DNA from 2 places in the Ruegeria sp. BHSC276 genome. Region 1 is predicted to be linked to the other one. Evidence: riboswitches for the same ligand, from Rfam matches in the RefSeq annotation. Region 1 holds a riboswitch; the other holds the start of a gene.
What was found. A riboswitch is a leader RNA that binds a small molecule or an ion and turns the genes downstream of it on or off. The one in region 1 is predicted to bind cobalamin.

Region 1 (7,903 bases):
GACCATTCTGGGCCTGGGCGAGGATGGACTGGATGGCCTGTCGGCCGCAAGCCGTCAAGAGCTCGAGCGCGCCGAGGTCATCATGGGCCCGCCCCGGCACCTGTCACTGGTTCCCGAAACCGGAGCCGAACGCATCGAATGGCCGGTGCCGTTCGCCGACGGGCTGCCCTTTCTGCAGGGGCTGAAGGGCCGGCGCACGGTGGTGCTGGCCTCGGGTGATCCGTTCTGGTTTGGCTCCGGGTCGGTGATCGCGCGCAATTTCGCCCCCGAAGACTGGGTGGCACGGCCTGGGCAGTCGACCTTCTCGCTGGCGGCCGCGCGGTTGGGCTGGCCGTTGGAAAGCACTGCCACCTTCGGCCTGCACGCCGCCCCCCTGACCCGCCTGCGTCCGCATCTGTCCCGCGGCCTGCGCGCCATCATCTTGCTGCGCGACGGTGCCGCGGTGGCCGAGTTGGCCCGCTATCTGACCAAGACCGGATTCGGCGATACGACCCTGCACGTGATGGAGGCCCTCGGCGGCCCTCGGGAACGCGCGCGCAGCATGTCCCTGACCGAAGCCCTGCTGGGTTCGTTCGGGCATCCGGTCTGCGTTGCGCTCGAGGTTTCGGGCGACGGGCGTGCGCTACCGTTGGCCTCGGGCAAACCCGACGAGATCTTCGAAACCGATGGGCAGATCACCAAACGGCCGGTGCGCGCGCTGACCCTGTCGGCGCTGGCGCCCGCTCGGGGCGAGCATCTGTGGGACATCGGCGGCGGCAGCGGCTCGATCGGCATCGAGTGGCTGATGTGCGACCCGTCCCTGACCGCCACCACGATCGAGCCGCGCGCAGACCGCGCCGCGCGCATCCGCACCAATGCCGACGCGCTGGGACAGGATCGGTTGCAGATCATCCATGGCCGGGCGCCTGACGCGCTGGACGGCCTACCCTTGCCTGACGTGGTGTTCATCGGCGGCGGGCTGAGCGACGCGCTGCTGGACTGGCTTGCGGCCAACCTGCCCTCGGGCACCCGGCTGGTGGCCAACGCCGTGACATTGGAAAGCGAAGCAGTGCTGAGCCGATGGCACGCCAAGCTGGGCGGCGACCTGCTGCGGATCGAGCTGGCGCAGGCCGGCGACCTCGGCCCGCGGCGTGGCTGGAAATCGGCCTATCCGGTCGTTCAGTGGAGCGTGACCCTATGATCGTGGCCGGGCTTGGGTTTTCGTCCACCGCGACCTGCGCCAGCCTGCGCGCCGCGTTCGACCGCGCCACTGCCGGGCAGGCGGTGGACGCGCTGGCCACCGCCGCTGACAAGGCCGGCCATCCGGCGCTGGCCGAATTTGCCGCCGCCTGCGCCCTGCCCCTGCATTTCGCGAACCCGGCCGATCTGGCCGGGCAACGCACGCTCACCTGCTCGCTCCGCAGCCGCGCCAGTCATGGCACCGGCAGCGTGGCCGAAGCTTCCGCCCTTGCCGCCGCCGGACCGGGCGCGCGGCTGCTTTCACCCCGACAGATCTCGGACGACCGGCTTGCCACCTGCGCGGTCGCCATCGGAGGACAGACATGACCGTTCATTTCATCGGCGCCGGACCGGGCGCCGCCGACCTTCTGACCCTGCGCGGACGCGACATCATCGCCGCTTGCCCGGTGTGCCTGTATGCCGGGTCGCTTGTGCCCGAGGGGATCCTGGCGCACTGCCCCGAAGGCGCGCGCATCGTGAACACCGCGCCGATGGATCTGGATCAGATCATGGCTGAAATCAAAACCGCCCATGACGCCGGTCAGGACGTGGCCCGCCTGCATTCGGGCGACCTGTCGGTCTGGTCGGCGATGGGCGAACAGATCCGACGCCTGAAACAGATGGGCATTCCCGTCAGCGTGACCCCCGGCGTTCCGTCCTTTGCCGCTGCCGCGGCCGCTTTGGGCACCGAACTGACCCTGCCCGGGCTGGCACAATCGGTGGTGCTGACTCGGACCCCGGGGCGCGCCTCGTCCATGCCCGAGGGCGAAACGCTGGAAAACTTCGCCCGCACTGGCGCCACACTGGCCATCCACCTGTCGATCGGCAATCTCGACAAAGTCATTGCCGACCTGACCCCCGCCTATGGCGCCGATTGCCCCGTGGCCGTGGTGTACCGCGCCAGCTGGCCGGACGAGCGGATCGTCCGCGCCACCCTGGGCACGTTGAAGGAATCGCTGGACGAGAGCATCTCGCGCACCGCGCTGATCCTGGTCGGACCGGCGCTGGCCGGTGAAGGCTTCGACGAAAGCTGTTTGTATTCAAAGACCTATGACCGCCGTTACCGCCCACAAAGCGCCGACAGCCCGTGGTCGAGCTGGAGTCACGGAGATGACTAACCCGCCCGGACTGCTGATCTCGGCCCCATCCTCGGGGACGGGCAAGACCACGGTGATGCTGGGCCTGCTGCGCGCGCTGGCCGAGGACGGGCTGACCGTGCAACCCTTCAAGAGCGGTCCCGACTACATCGACCCGGCCTTTCACCGGGCGGCGGCGGGGCGGGCCTCGTTCAACCTGGACAGCTGGGCGATGGGCGCGCCATTACTGGGCGCGATTGCAGCGCAGGCCAAAGGCGCCGACATCGTGGTTGCCGAAGGGTCGATGGGACTGTTCGACGGGGTCGCAAAGCCGGGCGAGCTGGGCCATGGGTCCAGCGCCGAGACCGCGCTGCGCATGGGCTGGCCGGTGGTACTGGTGCTGGATGTGGGTGGCCAGGCTCAGTCGGCTGCGGCCACGGCGCTGGGGTTTCGGATGTACAACCCCGACCTGCCCTTTGCTGGCGTGATCCTGAACCGCTGCGCCAGCCAGCGCCACGAACGCCTGACCCGCCTGGGGATGGAGCGCGCGGGCCTGCCGGTTATGGGCGTTTTGCCCCGGCGCGGCGACCTGACCCTGCCCGAGCGGCATCTGGGTCTCATCCAGGCGGTCGAGCACCCCGATCTGGAAAGCGCGATTTCCGGATACGCGGCCTTTCTGCGCGAACATGTGGATCTCGAGGCGATCAAGCGGGCGGCCTCCTCGGGCCCGATGGGGCCGTCGTCGGCCGCGCTGCCGCGCCCTCCGGCGCAACGGATCGCGCTGGCCCAGGACGCGGCGTTTTCCTTTACCTACCCGCATCTTCTGGAAGGCTGGCGGGCGGCCGGGGCCGAGATCCTGCCGTTTTCTCCGCTGGCGGACGAGGCGCCGGCCCCGAATGCCGATCTGGTCTGGTTGCCCGGCGGGTACCCCGAACTGCACGCCGGAACCCTGGCTGCGGCAGAGCGGTTCCTGACCGGCTTGCGCAAACATGCCGAAACGCGGCCCGTGCATGGCGAATGCGGCGGCTACATGGCCTTGGGACAAGGGCTGATCGACAAGGACGGCACCCGCCACCGGATGGCCGGGCTGCTGGGCCTGGTCACTTCGTACGAAAAGCGCAAATTCAACCTGGGCTATCGCCGGGCCGAGTTGCTGGCCGACATGCCCGGATTCTCTGCTGGAACCGCGCTGCGGGGGCACGAGTTCCACTATTCTTCGATCGTCGAGCAGCCCGATGCGCCCCTGGCACGGGTTTTTGACGCCGAAGGCGCCGAAGGCCCACAGACCGGATCGCGCCGCGGGCATGTCACCGGTACGTTCTTCCATCTGATCGCAGAGGCCAGCGCATGAACGGTTTCGTTTCCTTCATCGGGTCCGGTCCCGGCGACCCAGAGTTGTTGACCCTCAAAGCCGTGGACCGGCTGCAAAAGGCCGACGCGGTGCTGTTCGACGATCTCAGCAGCGGGCCGATCCTGAGCCATGCGCGCAAAGAGGCCGACCTTGTGGGCGTGGGTAAGCGCGCCGGGCGGCCCTCGCCCAAGCAGGACCACGTCAGCCGCCTACTGGTGGAGTACGCCCAGACCGGCCAACGAATCGTGCGGCTGAAATCGGGCGATGGCGGCCTGTTCGGGCGGCTCGAAGAGGAACTGGTGGCCCTGCGCGCCGCCGGGATCGCATACGAGATCATTCCGGGCATCCCCTCGGCGATTGCCGCGGCTGCCGCGGCAGGCATCCCGCTGACCCGGCGCCTGACCGCGCGGCGGGTGCAATTCGTCACCGGCCACGATGTCAGCGGCAAGCTGCCCGAGGACCTGAACCTGCCCGCGCTGGCCGACCCGAGCGCGACGACGGTGGTGTTCATGGGCAAGCGCACCTTTCCCCTGCTGGCACGGGTTCTGCACACGCATGGGCTGCCGCTGGACACCCCTGCGCTGATGGCAGAATCGGTTTCGACGCCTCAGCAATCGCTGCACCGGTCCACCGTCGGCGCCCTGGCCGAGCGCCTAAACTCCGAGATCGGTACCGCGCCGGCGCTGATCCTCTATGGTCCGCTGGCGGAGAGCGACGATGATTGATCTGGTCTTGGTCGGGATCGGCACCGGCAACCCCGATCATGTGACGCTTCAGGGCGCGCAGGCGATCCGCGCCGCCGATCTGATCCTGATCCCGCGTAAGGGCGTCAACAAGGCCGATCTGGCGGGGGTACGCGAGGAAATCATCCGCAAGGTCACCGACATACCGCCCCAAATTGCCTATTTCGACATCCCCGAGCGCCGGTCACAGGACGGCTACCTGCGCGGCGTGGATGAATGGCACGACGCAATCGCCCTGCGCTGGCAGGAGGCGATGGCTCGGCACCCCGAGGCACGCACCGTCGCCCTGCTGATCTGGGGCGACCCGTCGCTCTATGACAGTTCGCTGCGAATCGCGGCGCGGCTGGACCCGCAGCCAAACACCACCGTGATCCCAGGCATCACGGCGCTGCAGGCGCTGACGGCGGCCCATGCCATGCCCATCAACGAGATCGGCGCGCCTTATCTGGTCACCACCGGCCGGCGCATCCGCGACGAGGGCTGGCCCAGAGACGCGCACACGGTTGCGGTGATGCTGGATGGCGCGTGTTCGTTCCAGACGCTGAACATGGCCGATTTTGACATCTGGTGGGGGGCTTACGTGGGTATGCCCGAGCAGATCCTGATCAAGGGTCCACTGGCCGATGTGGCCGACGAGATTCTGCGCACGCGCGCCGAAGCCCGCGCCCGGCACGGGTGGATCATGGATATCTATGTCCTCAAAAAGCGCGGGATTTGACGCGAAAGGTCGCAAATGGCGATTGCGCCATAGCGGCATTCACGTCTAAATGGACGGGTCTGGTCCTGCCGGAGACATCCGGATGCTAAGAGGGAATTTGGTGCGGCCTGCGCGCAGGTCAAATCCAAAGCCGCCCCCGCGACTGTAAGCGGTGAGCCCTGTTCAACCAGCCACTCCCGATCCGTTCGGGGGGAAGGCGAACAGAGGCGCTGACCCGCAAGCCAGGAGACCTGCCAGGCGAACAATGAAACACCGGCCGTCGGGTGCGGCGGCACAGGAGGACAGAAAATGACGACACAAACGCAAACCGCATCAACGGTACGCGCCGGCATGCTTTCGGCAGTGTTCGCGGCGGCCTTGGGCCTGGGGATCATTACCGTGGCCGGTCACGTTCAGGCATCGGCGCTGCATGACGCCGCCCATGACGTGCGCCACGCTACCGGCTTCCCCTGCCACTAAACCAATGTTCAGCCGCATTCTGACCAGCGCGTTGTTCGCTGGTGCCGCAGCCGGGTTGATCGTCGCCCTGCTGCAGTTGCTATTCGTGCAGCCCGTGTTGCTGCACGCTGAACTCTATGAATCCGGGGAGTTGGTGCATTTCGGGGCCGAGGCCGTGTCGGCCCATCCCGAGCTGCCGAGCATGTTCTCGGACCTGACCCGCGACGGGCTGAGCGTGGTGTTCACCATGCTGACCTATACCGGCTATGCGCTGGTTTTGGTCGCCCTGATGTCGCTGGCCGAGGCGCTGGGCCACCCGGTTGACGGGCGCACGGGCGTGTTGTGGGGCCTGGCCGGTTTCATCGCCTTTCATCTGGCGCCGGGTTTCACCCTGGCCCCCGAGGTTCCGGGCGTAGCCGCAGCCGATGTGTTCGCGCGGCAAATCTGGTGGTGGGCAACCGTCGCGGCTGCCGTGGTGGCGCTGTGGCTGATCGCCTTTGGTGGCAACATCGTCAGCTATCTGGTCGCGGCCGTGCTGCTGATGGCCCCGCACCTGATCGGCACGCCGGAACCCGACGTGTTCACCGGGCCGGTTCCGACCGAGATCGGGGCCCTGTTCGCCGCGCGCGCCTTCGGCGTGGGTCTTGCGGCCTGGGTGCTGCTGGGTGCTTTTGCCGGGTATTTCTGGCAAAGCGAGGGCAAGCGCGTCGAAGCCGCGGCCTGATCCCCGAAATCCCACGATCCGCCGGCGACCAACTGGCGGATCATCTGCTTTTGAAGGAAACAAGATGACACGCTCGCTTGCACTATTTGCGATCGGTCTGGTCTTTGGCGGGGGCGCCGGGTTCGTGCTGGCCGCAGCCAACGGCGTCACCTTCGACGGTCACGACCATACCGACCCCGCTCAACACGGCGGCCATCACGTCGAGGCCACGGCCCATGATCACAGCACCGCCATCAACCTGCCCGCCGGACCGGATGCGCCGGGGCTGGAGATCGCCGTCACCCCTGACCCGATGGCGGGTTGGAACCTGCATGTGGTGCCAAAGAACTTCCACTTCTCTCCGGAGAACGCCTCTTTGGCGGACAGGCCTGGAGAAGGCCATGCGCATGTCTATGTGAACGGCGTCAAGCTAGCGCGGCTTTATGGCGACTGGATGCACCTTCCGGACCTGCCCAAGGGCGAAGCCACCATTGAGGTCTCGCTGAACGCCAACAGCCACAGCCCGCTCGCCGTGGATGGGGTGCCTGTCAGCGCCTCGGTCACGGTTCAGGTGGACTGAAGCGCAGGGATCCGCGCCCGCAGACACAAGCGAAGCCGCCCGCACGGCCGGGCGTCCTCGATCCAGCCATTCGGGCTGTTCAGAATGGTCCGGCAGGTCGCCGCAATGTCATCGGCATCGGCAACCGGATCGATCCCCGAAAACACGTAAGACGCCAAGCTTTCCCCCTGAATCGCCACCACGGTCGGTTCATTGCAGCCACTGAAACAGGCGTGCTCGGCGATCTCGACCTGCCCGTCCAGTCCCGCAGCGCGCAGGGCGTCCAATACGGCCTGTCGCTCGGCCGGCTGGTCGCGCTCGCCCGCGCAGCTGCTGCAGATCAAAACACGCATGCCCCTCGCCTGCCTTTTTCGTTTCACACTGTCGCTTGTGCGGGTTTCGCAACCCCGGCGCAAGCCCGCCACCCACGATATTGTGACTGTACGCGCCCGTGATTTCGGCAAGACTCGAGCCAACCACGACTTGGAGAGCCCGCGATGAAACATCTTGTGTTTTTCCTCGGCCTGCAGGCGCTTCCCGCGCTGGCGGCCGATATCGAACCCCGGCCGGGTTGGGCCGTCCACCCGTCGGCCAAGGCCCATGACGCGCTGGTGGCCGACACGATCGCAGCGGTCAAGGCAAACGGGATGGCCGTGGTCACCCAGGCCGGGCCGACCAAGGCCGCCGCCGCGCGCGGCATCACCATTCCGGGCAACCGGGTGATCGGCGTCTTCAACAACGACTATGCGGTGCGGGTTCTGGAACAATCGGTGCCCGCGATGATCGAGGCGCCGATCCGCCTCTATGTCACGGAAAACGAGGACGGAACCGCTACGCTGTCCTACAAGACGCCCAGCCTGGTCTTTACCCCTTACACCGATGGCACCGGCGCCCTGACCGCGATCGCCGCAGAGTTGGACGCCAAGTTCGCCGCCATCGCCGAGATGGCTGTCAATTAGTCACACTGACGTGATGCGGCTTGCGCCGGCCCGGAACCTCCGCAATCTGCTGCGCAACGGAACTTACGGAGCTTGTTCGATGCAGGACCTGTCCCCCCGCGCTGCGGACCTTCTGGCGCAACGGCTGTACGAGGCCGG
Region 2 (7,903 bases), on a different contig from region 1:
GAACACGGCATCCGGGGCCGGGTCAGCCCCGACAATGCCCGCGCCGCGCGCGAGGTTGCCGAGGCCGGAGACAAACACTCGGCAGCCCTTGCCAGCGAACTGGCGGGCGAGATCTATGGGCTGAACGTTCTGGCTCGGCATATCGAGGACAATGACGACAACACCACCCGGTTCCTTGTCATGTCGCGCGAAGTGGACGAGACGCGCCGGGGTGCGCATGGCATGATCACCAGCTTCGTCTTCCAGGTCCGCAACATCCCGGCGGCGCTGTACAAGGCGCTTGGCGGGTTCGCGACGAACGGCATCAACATGACCAAGCTGGAAAGCTACATGGTCGACGGTTCCTTCACGGCGACGCAATTCTATGCGGACATCGTCGGCCATCCCGACGACCGCAACGTGCAGTTGGCGATGGACGAGTTGCAGCATTTCACCACGAATGTCGAAATACTGGGGGTCTATCCCGCCGCGCGGCCTCGGGGCTAGCGACTTGCTGCCGGGCGCCGTCAGCCCCCGTGCGCGTACCGGGTTTCCATTTCGCGGGCGAAATCACCCAGCCGCAACTGGAACTGGCGGCGAAACCGAGTTTTTCCCAGCTTGAACGATTGCAGCAACAGCCGTGCGGGCAAAGTCTGGGCGGCCAGCGACATTTCGATGGACAACCTCGTGTGCCGCTGCGACAGCGGCAGCAACTCGACCGTGGTCAGGCTGGTCATGCCCTTACCCGCGGCCACGAACCGCATCAGCGACGGGCGTTCGAACTCGGCCAGTTCGACCGACATGCGGCGCGTTCGACCGCGCACCTTGAATTCGGCATCCCAACAGGCGCCGACCCCGGGGGAAGGCGTATCGAAGGTCCGCCGCACCTCGATCCCGCGCCGCAGCGCCATGCGTTCGAAACGCCCGAAATCCGCGACCATCTCGAAAACGTCCGAGATGGGGACCTGAATGTCTTGCTGTGCCGAAAACTGCATGTACGCCTTGATCGTTCGGTATTTTTGCCAGTGTCTCGCTAGTCCAGTGTATCCGCAAGCCAGTTGCGCAGAAGAAAATGCGCGATCGCGCCTTTTCGCGCCGGCATCAACCGCGGGTGTTCCCCGGCAAAGGCCTGCATCATGTCAGCGCGCGACACCCAGATCGCGTCTTCGATCTCGACCGGATCGATCATCAGCCGCTGCGACAGGGCCTGTGCCGCACATCCAAACATCAGCGAAGCTGGAAACGGCCAGGGCTGGCTGGCCAGATAGCTGACCGCACCGACCGGCACGCCGGCTTCTTCCATGACCTCGCGTCGCACGGCGGCCTCGAGCGTTTCGCCCGGTTCGACGAATCCGGCCAACAGTGAATACATCCCCTCGGGCCAGCCGGGCGAGCGCCCCATCAGCACTGCGTCGCCAAAGGTGACCAGCATGATGACCACCGGATCAGTGCGCGGGAAGTGCTGGGCGCCGCATTCGGGGCAGGCCCGCTGCCAGCCGCCCTGTGCCGGGGCGCTGCGGGTTCCGCACCGGGCGCAAAACCGATGGGTTTCGTGCCAGCCGATCACCGCCTTCGCCGTCGCGGCGATTTCGGCATCGCGGGGCGACAGACGGGTCATGATGCGACGCAGCTCGGCAAAGACATGACCGGTGGGCAGGTTCGGATGCTGCTGCTCGGAGCGATCGACAAAGGCCCCGACTCCAGACAAGTCCAGCCCGTCGGCCGGCCAATCGGATATGTCGGCGGCAAACAAGGGCGCGCCCGCGTCGGACTTCCCCATGAAAACGGGCTGTTCGACGGCACCCCCGGGGCCGCTCTGCACCAGAGCGTGGGTCATCGGCACCCAAGCCAGCTGATCCAGATCGCCGCCCTGCACCAAGATCTTGCCCCGCCACAGCAACAGGCAGCGCGACATCGGGTCCCTGCGGGCCGCCTCCAGTTCTTCGCCGTTGGCGCGAATATCAGCGGCACGGTTCAGCCCCGATCCGCCGAATGTAACCTGCTCTGCCCGTTTCATGTCCATGCTCCTGCGATTGGCTCAAGGGCTGCCACGACTGTCGGCCCAGCGCAATGCCCAAGCCAAGGCCGCCGTTCGGCACCGCCTGCAAAAAAGACACATGGATGCCCGACAAATAAACGGATATTCTACCTTTCGGCGAACATGCATTTCAAACAACGCACAAAAGCAGAGCAGTTGAAAACAAAAACCTTGGCGCACCAAGCGCATGGCCAAGCGATCCAATCCGTCCTTCGCATCCTGGCGACGACGGACCTGCACATGAATCTGACCAGCTTCGACTATTACGCCGACCAGCCGGACCAAGCCATCGGGCTGACCCGCACGGCCAGCCTGATCCGCGTCGCCCGGCAAGAGGCCCGGCAGTCGGGCGCCGAAGTGCTGCTGTTCGACAACGGCGACGCGCTGCAAGGCACGTTGCTGGGTGATTGGGCCGCCGACCAGCCCGGCCCTCAGCATCCGCTGTTGTCGGCTTTCGAGAAACTGGGCTATGACGCAATCGCGCTTGGCAACCACGATTTCAGCTTCGGGCTGCCCGTTCTGGAAGCCATCGTCGAACACGCGCCGTTTCCGGTGCTGTGCGGCAATCTCCGGCGCATTGGACGGGCGCAGGCCTGGCAGCCCTGGGTCGTACTAACACGTCGGATGCGGGTTGGCGGCCAAGAGGTTCCGCTGCGCGTCGGCGTTTTTTCGATCCTGCCGCCGCAGACGGCCCGGTGGGAAGCGCACCATCTGGACGGGCAGGTCGAGGTCGCCGATTCGATTTCCACCGCCCGGACCTGCATTGCCGAACTGCGCGACCGCGGCTGTGACCTGGTGATTGCCCTTGCCCATTCCGGCCTTGGTGACGCCGAACCTGCCCCCATGTCCGAAAACGTGGTGATCCAGCTGGCGGCTCTGGCCGGCGTGGATGCCATCGTGGCCGGGCACACGCACATGCTGTTTCCCGCAGACGTCCCGGACCCGGTGGCCAGCATGGACCTGCAAAACGGTCTGATCCACGGCAAGCCCGTGGTCATGCCCGGAACCGCCGGAACGCATCTGGGCGTGATCGACCTGACGCTGGAGCGAGATGCAACAGGGTGGAAAATCGTCGCGAAATCCGGCCGACTCCGCTCTGTTCAGCCTGCGCAGCCGGATGCGGGGCCTGTGCCCGAAGACCCCGAGATGATGCAAGTGTTTCAGAACGGACACGCACGGACACGCCGCCGTGCGGCATCGCCGGTCGGGCGGACGGAACAGGCCATGCACAGCTATTTCACTTTCTGCGGGCTGGATCGCGGCCTGACCTTGGTCGCCGCGGCCCAGGCCGCAGCGCTGCGGCCGGTTCTGAAAGAGTCGAAGTTGGAAAACCTTCCGCTGCTGTCGAGCGTAGCACCCTCCAAATTCGGGGGTCGGGCCGGGCCACGCCATTTCACCGATGTTCCGCGGGGCGACGTGTTCCTGCGCCACGTGTCGGATCTGCATGTGTTTCCCAATGAGTTGCGCGCGGTCGTCGTTACCGGTGCGCAGTTGCGGGATTGGCTGGAAATGTCGACAGCAGTCTACCGGCAAATCGACGGCGCCCGCGAAGCAGACCTGATAGACCCGCAGGCGACCGGGCACAATTTTGACGTTCTGCACGGGGTGACCTACAAAATCGATCCGTCATGCCCGCCGCGTTTCGACCTTGGCGGACACCGGACCGGTAACGAGAATGGGCGGATACGAAACCTTTGCCATCACGGCACCCCGGTCACGCCGGAACAGGCCTATGTCGTGGCCGTCAACAACTATCGGGCCAATGGCGGTGGCAATTTCCCGATCCTGCGGCAAAGTCCGGCGATCCAGATGCCGCGCATGAATATCCGCGCGATCGTCCGGGATTACCTGTCCGGAGCGCTGGAACGCGATCCGCTCGAAGATGCTCCGGCCAGCTTTTCCCTGACCGGTTTCCACGGGCGTGCGGCCGTGCTGCGCACCGGACCGGGCGCCGAGAAATACCTGGATGAACTGGCCGCTTTCAGCCCCGAGCCGCTTGGGTTGGACGACCAGGGCTTTCTCCGGATTCGGCTGTGGCCGTGACGGGTTGCCAAGCGCCTGCGTGATGCCTATATCGGCGGTCGAGAGGTTGGCGCGGGCAAGCGCCTCGCCAACCTGGTCAGGTCCGGAAGGAAGCAGCCACAACGAGCCCCGCTTGGGTCGCTGTCCAACCTCTCACTTGATGCCGTCACGGCACACTGTTTTCCGATCATTCCCTGATGCAGGACCGCCGGACTGGTCGTCAGGCAACCAGCCGCGGCCAGATTGCGCGGCTGCGCCGAGCGAAGGCGCCGATATGGCCGACCTCGCGCAGGCCGAAGGCGGCCGGGGCCAATAGATGGCGCCGCGCCGCAGGCCCGTACAGCTCGGCCAGCCGCCAGACCGCCGGCGGCGGAACCGTCTGATCATCCTCCAGGGCGATGACGTCCACCGGGGTCGTCATTCGGCCCCAATCGGCCGGCGGAAGCGTGTCGCCCAGTTCCGGCAGATAGCTGTCGGGTGACGTACACCACTTCCGCCACTGCCAATAGACCCCGGATGGCAGGTCGGAGCCGAACCCAAGCATCCGCCCCGGCAGATAGCCCAGCAGACGCACCAGAGGCGGCACATGACCATACCAGAACAGGCTCGCCAACCCTTTGTAGGGCCAGGGATGATCGGCCAGGGTCACCAGCCCCGAACACACGCAGATCATCCGGTCGATCCGGTCGATCCCGGGCTGAAGCGGCCCCAGCATCCCGCCAACCGAATGACCGATGACCCAAAGCTTGGCATCGGGATAGCGCCGCCGCATCTCGGCCTGCGCCGCCGGCATGTCCTTCAGCGCCCAATCGGCCATCGTGGCATCCGAGTCTTTCAGGCGCCGTTTCAGAGATGTCCCGAAATCGCGATAGTCATAGGTCAGGCAGGCCATGCCCCGTTCAGCGGCCAGCCACCGCGCGAAATGCTGGTAGTAGCCCCGCGGCACGCCGGTTGCCCCGTTCAGTACGACCGCGATTTCCGGCCTGGCCATCGGTGCATAGAGCCGCGCCGACAGGTTTGCCTCGCCCGCCGAAAACTCGAAATCCTCGACTTTCACGGTCTGCTGCGAATCCAACATCCATGCCTCCAAGCGCTCTGGACCGATTGGTCTAATCATTTCATCTGGACCGATCGGTCCAGCCCTGTCAAGATGCGTGCAAGATGACCCGACGTCCGCAAAACACCCGCGATCGCCTGACCCAGACCGCCGCCCGGCTGTTCCAGCGCTCGGGCTACAACGGTGTCGGCCTGACCGAGATCCTGACCGAGGCCCGGGCGCCCAAAGGCTCGCTGTACCACCATTTTCCAAAGGGAAAGCAGGATCTTGCCCTGGCTGCGGCCAGCTGGGCTTCGGACGGGATGCGCGACATGATCGCGGCGGCGTTCAACGACGCGCAGGATTTCCGCGCAGGGGTCACCACCCTTTGCCACAAGATCGCGAAACTGTTCGACACCTCGCCGCAATGGGAGACCTGCCCGATCGCCGCCACCCTGTTCGAAAGCCCCGACAACCGGGCCTTCCGCGACCATGCCGACCGGCTGTACGAAAGCTGGATCGACGAGGTGCGCGGCCACGCGGAACGGTTCGGCGTCGCGCATCCTGACATGGCGGCCGACACCCTGTTCATCATGATGCAGGGCGGCTGGCAACTGGCGCGCGCGCGTCGGGATTCGAATGTGCTGCGCCGGTTGCCCGAGCATGTCCCGTGGGACCGGTTCCAGCCGCGCGACTGAATGCGGCTTGACTCGGCCCGACCCTGACCGCTAGCGATTGGGTGATGGTTCCCGCGCCTTCGGCCGGGATGAAAAGGGAACACGGTGCGGCCCCCCCCGGGACAATCGGAACGGGCCAATGCCGGGACTGCCCCCGCAACTGTAGGCGGAGAGCGATGCCGAGATACCACTGACCGCAAGGTTGGGAAGGTCGGCAAAGCAACGACCCGCAAGTCAGGAGACCTGCCATCAAACGTGAAACCGAAACTCGGACGGGGTGTCCGGGCAGGGTCTGGCCGTGAAATCGGCTGTCCGCCCCGGTCCGCCCCGCCCAGCGCGCGGAGGGCGCATCATGATCTGGAAGACCAACACGCACGAATTTTCCGCAACCGTCTGCCAACGCACGGGCAGGACCTGCCCGGCGCTGGCGCATCTGGCCCGGTCGGTCGCGCAGGCGGTCGCGGCGGCCGACGCGGCAACCTCGCCCCATTTCCGGGTGGAAGGCAGCAGCGAACTGACCCATTGCACGCCGGGCTGCATGGCCCGCTTTGACGCTCGCGCCGACCTGATCCGGGTGTATTGCGGCGCACGCGCAGGGGCAGATACGCAAAGCCTGGACGCCTATGCCGACCTGATGTTCAATGATCAGGCCGATGCCTGCCCCGCGCAGGGGCTGGACACGTCACCCTGCGCGATGCTGCAGGCGGTTGCGCTGGAACCCGCCACCCTGGCGGAACACGCCTTGCCGGCAGTCATCTGACGGTCAGTCCGGGGTAGCAACCCGAGCCGGCGCCGCGGCCCAGAGCAACTGCGCCTCGGTTTCCACGGCGCAGGGGCGAACGGCCCGCAGGCGTTTGAGCGCCGGTTCCGGGGCTTCGCCACATTCGATCATCAGGCGCAGAACGGCCATGCCGGATCGTCCACAGCCCCCCCGGCAATGCACCAGAACTCGCCCGCCGCCGCTCAGCGCATGGCGGGCGGCGGCGCTGACTGGCGGCCACTGGCCGTCAAAGTCATCCCCCGGCGCCGAAAAATCGGCGACCGGCATATGCGCCCAGCGGCTAGCACGCCCTTGGATGTCCGATCCGAAATCTCCCGCCCCCACGGCGACCATCTCGGCCAGGGTCGTCATCGAGATCACAAGACCCGGCGCCCAGCCCCCGATCAGGTCCAGGTCGCCGCGGTAGTCGCCGCCTCCGCCGGGTATCGAGGTCAGGGCAAGCGAACCGCCCCCGACCTGCAGGGCATGAACAACCAGATTGGACATCGAAACCACCCCTCGGGAAACGCATCACTGAAACTATTGGTCCAGTATGGCCCAACCAGCGCCACCGCCAAAGCGAAAAACCTGCACCGGCGCTGTGGACGCGGGGCACCGGGAACTCTACCCTGCATCGTCAGTACGAATCCGTCAGAGCAGACATGACCACACAGTCCAGCCCCGCCTATCAGGTTCTCGCCCGAAAATACCGCCCGGAAACCTTTGCCGACCTGGTCGGTCAGGATGCCATGGTGCGCACGCTGAAAAACGCGTTCGAAGCGGACCGGATCGCGCAGGCCTTCATCATGACCGGCATCCGTGGCACCGGCAAGACAACCACGGCCCGGATCATCGCCAAGGGCATGAACTGTATCGGCCCCGACGGCAATGGCGGACCAACGACCGAACCCTGCGGCCAGTGCGAGCATTGCGTGGCCATCATGGAAGGTCGCCATGTGGACGTGCTGGAAATGGACGCCGCCAGCCGCACCGGCGTGAACGACATCCGCGAGATCATCGACAGCGTGCGCTATCGCGCCGCCAGCGCGCGGTACAAGATCTATATCATCGACGAAGTCCACATGCTGTCGACCAGCGCCTTCAACGCGCTGCTGAAAACGCTGGAAGAGCCACCCGGGCATGTGAAGTTCATCTTTGCCACGACAGAGATCCGCAAGGTTCCGGTCACCGTGCTGTCGCGCTGCCAACGGTTCGACCTGCGTCGGATCGAGCCCGAAGTGATGATCGGCATGCTGCGCAAGATCGCCACCGCCGAGGGCGCGGAAATCTCGGATGACGCGCTGGCCTTGATCACCCGCGCCGCCGAAGGCTCGGCCCGGGATGCGACCTCGCTGCTGGATCAGGCGATCAGCCATGGCGCCGGCGAAACC

Region 2: another riboswitch for cobalamin. It lies ahead of AC2FMD_RS12705 (hypothetical protein); the one in region 1 lies ahead of AC2FMD_RS04695 (CbtB domain-containing protein).

The regions. Positions count from the first base shown of each region.
Region 1 covers NZ_JBXWRP010000003.1:213,116-221,018, reverse strand. Annotated here, with positions in the region: gene cbiE (precorrin-6y C5,15-methyltransferase (decarboxylating) subunit CbiE) at 1-1,180, shown strand, start outside; gene AC2FMD_RS04720 (cobalamin biosynthesis protein) at 1,177-1,545, shown strand; gene cobM (precorrin-4 C(11)-methyltransferase) at 1,542-2,336, shown strand; gene AC2FMD_RS04710 (cobyrinic acid a,c-diamide synthase CobB) at 2,329-3,645, shown strand; gene cobA (uroporphyrinogen-III C-methyltransferase) at 3,642-4,370, shown strand; gene cobF (precorrin-6A synthase (deacetylating)) at 4,363-5,106, shown strand; cobalamin riboswitch at 5,150-5,358, shown strand; gene AC2FMD_RS04695 (CbtB domain-containing protein) at 5,395-5,565, shown strand; gene AC2FMD_RS04690 (CbtA family protein) at 5,570-6,268, shown strand; gene AC2FMD_RS04685 (hypothetical protein) at 6,333-6,827, shown strand; gene AC2FMD_RS04680 (DUF1636 family protein) at 6,815-7,159, opposite strand; gene AC2FMD_RS04675 (DUF302 domain-containing protein) at 7,304-7,765, shown strand; gene AC2FMD_RS04670 (thiamine pyrophosphate-binding protein) at 7,845-7,903, shown strand, end outside.
Region 2 covers NZ_JBXWRP010000007.1:42,820-50,722, forward strand. Annotated here, with positions in the region: gene AC2FMD_RS12670 (prephenate dehydratase) at 1-486, shown strand, start outside; gene AC2FMD_RS12675 (SRPBCC family protein) at 507-974, opposite strand; gene nudC (NAD(+) diphosphatase) at 1,013-1,996, opposite strand; gene AC2FMD_RS12685 (bifunctional 2',3'-cyclic-nucleotide 2'-phosphodiesterase/3'-nucleotidase) at 2,141-4,060, shown strand; RNA gene ffs (signal recognition particle sRNA small type) at 4,101-4,197, shown strand; gene AC2FMD_RS12695 (alpha/beta hydrolase family protein) at 4,260-5,117, opposite strand; gene AC2FMD_RS12700 (TetR/AcrR family transcriptional regulator) at 5,201-5,773, shown strand; cobalamin riboswitch at 5,802-6,017, shown strand; gene AC2FMD_RS12705 (hypothetical protein) at 6,105-6,512, shown strand; gene AC2FMD_RS12710 (protein-tyrosine phosphatase family protein) at 6,516-7,019, opposite strand; gene AC2FMD_RS12715 (DNA polymerase III subunit gamma/tau) at 7,175-7,903, shown strand, end outside.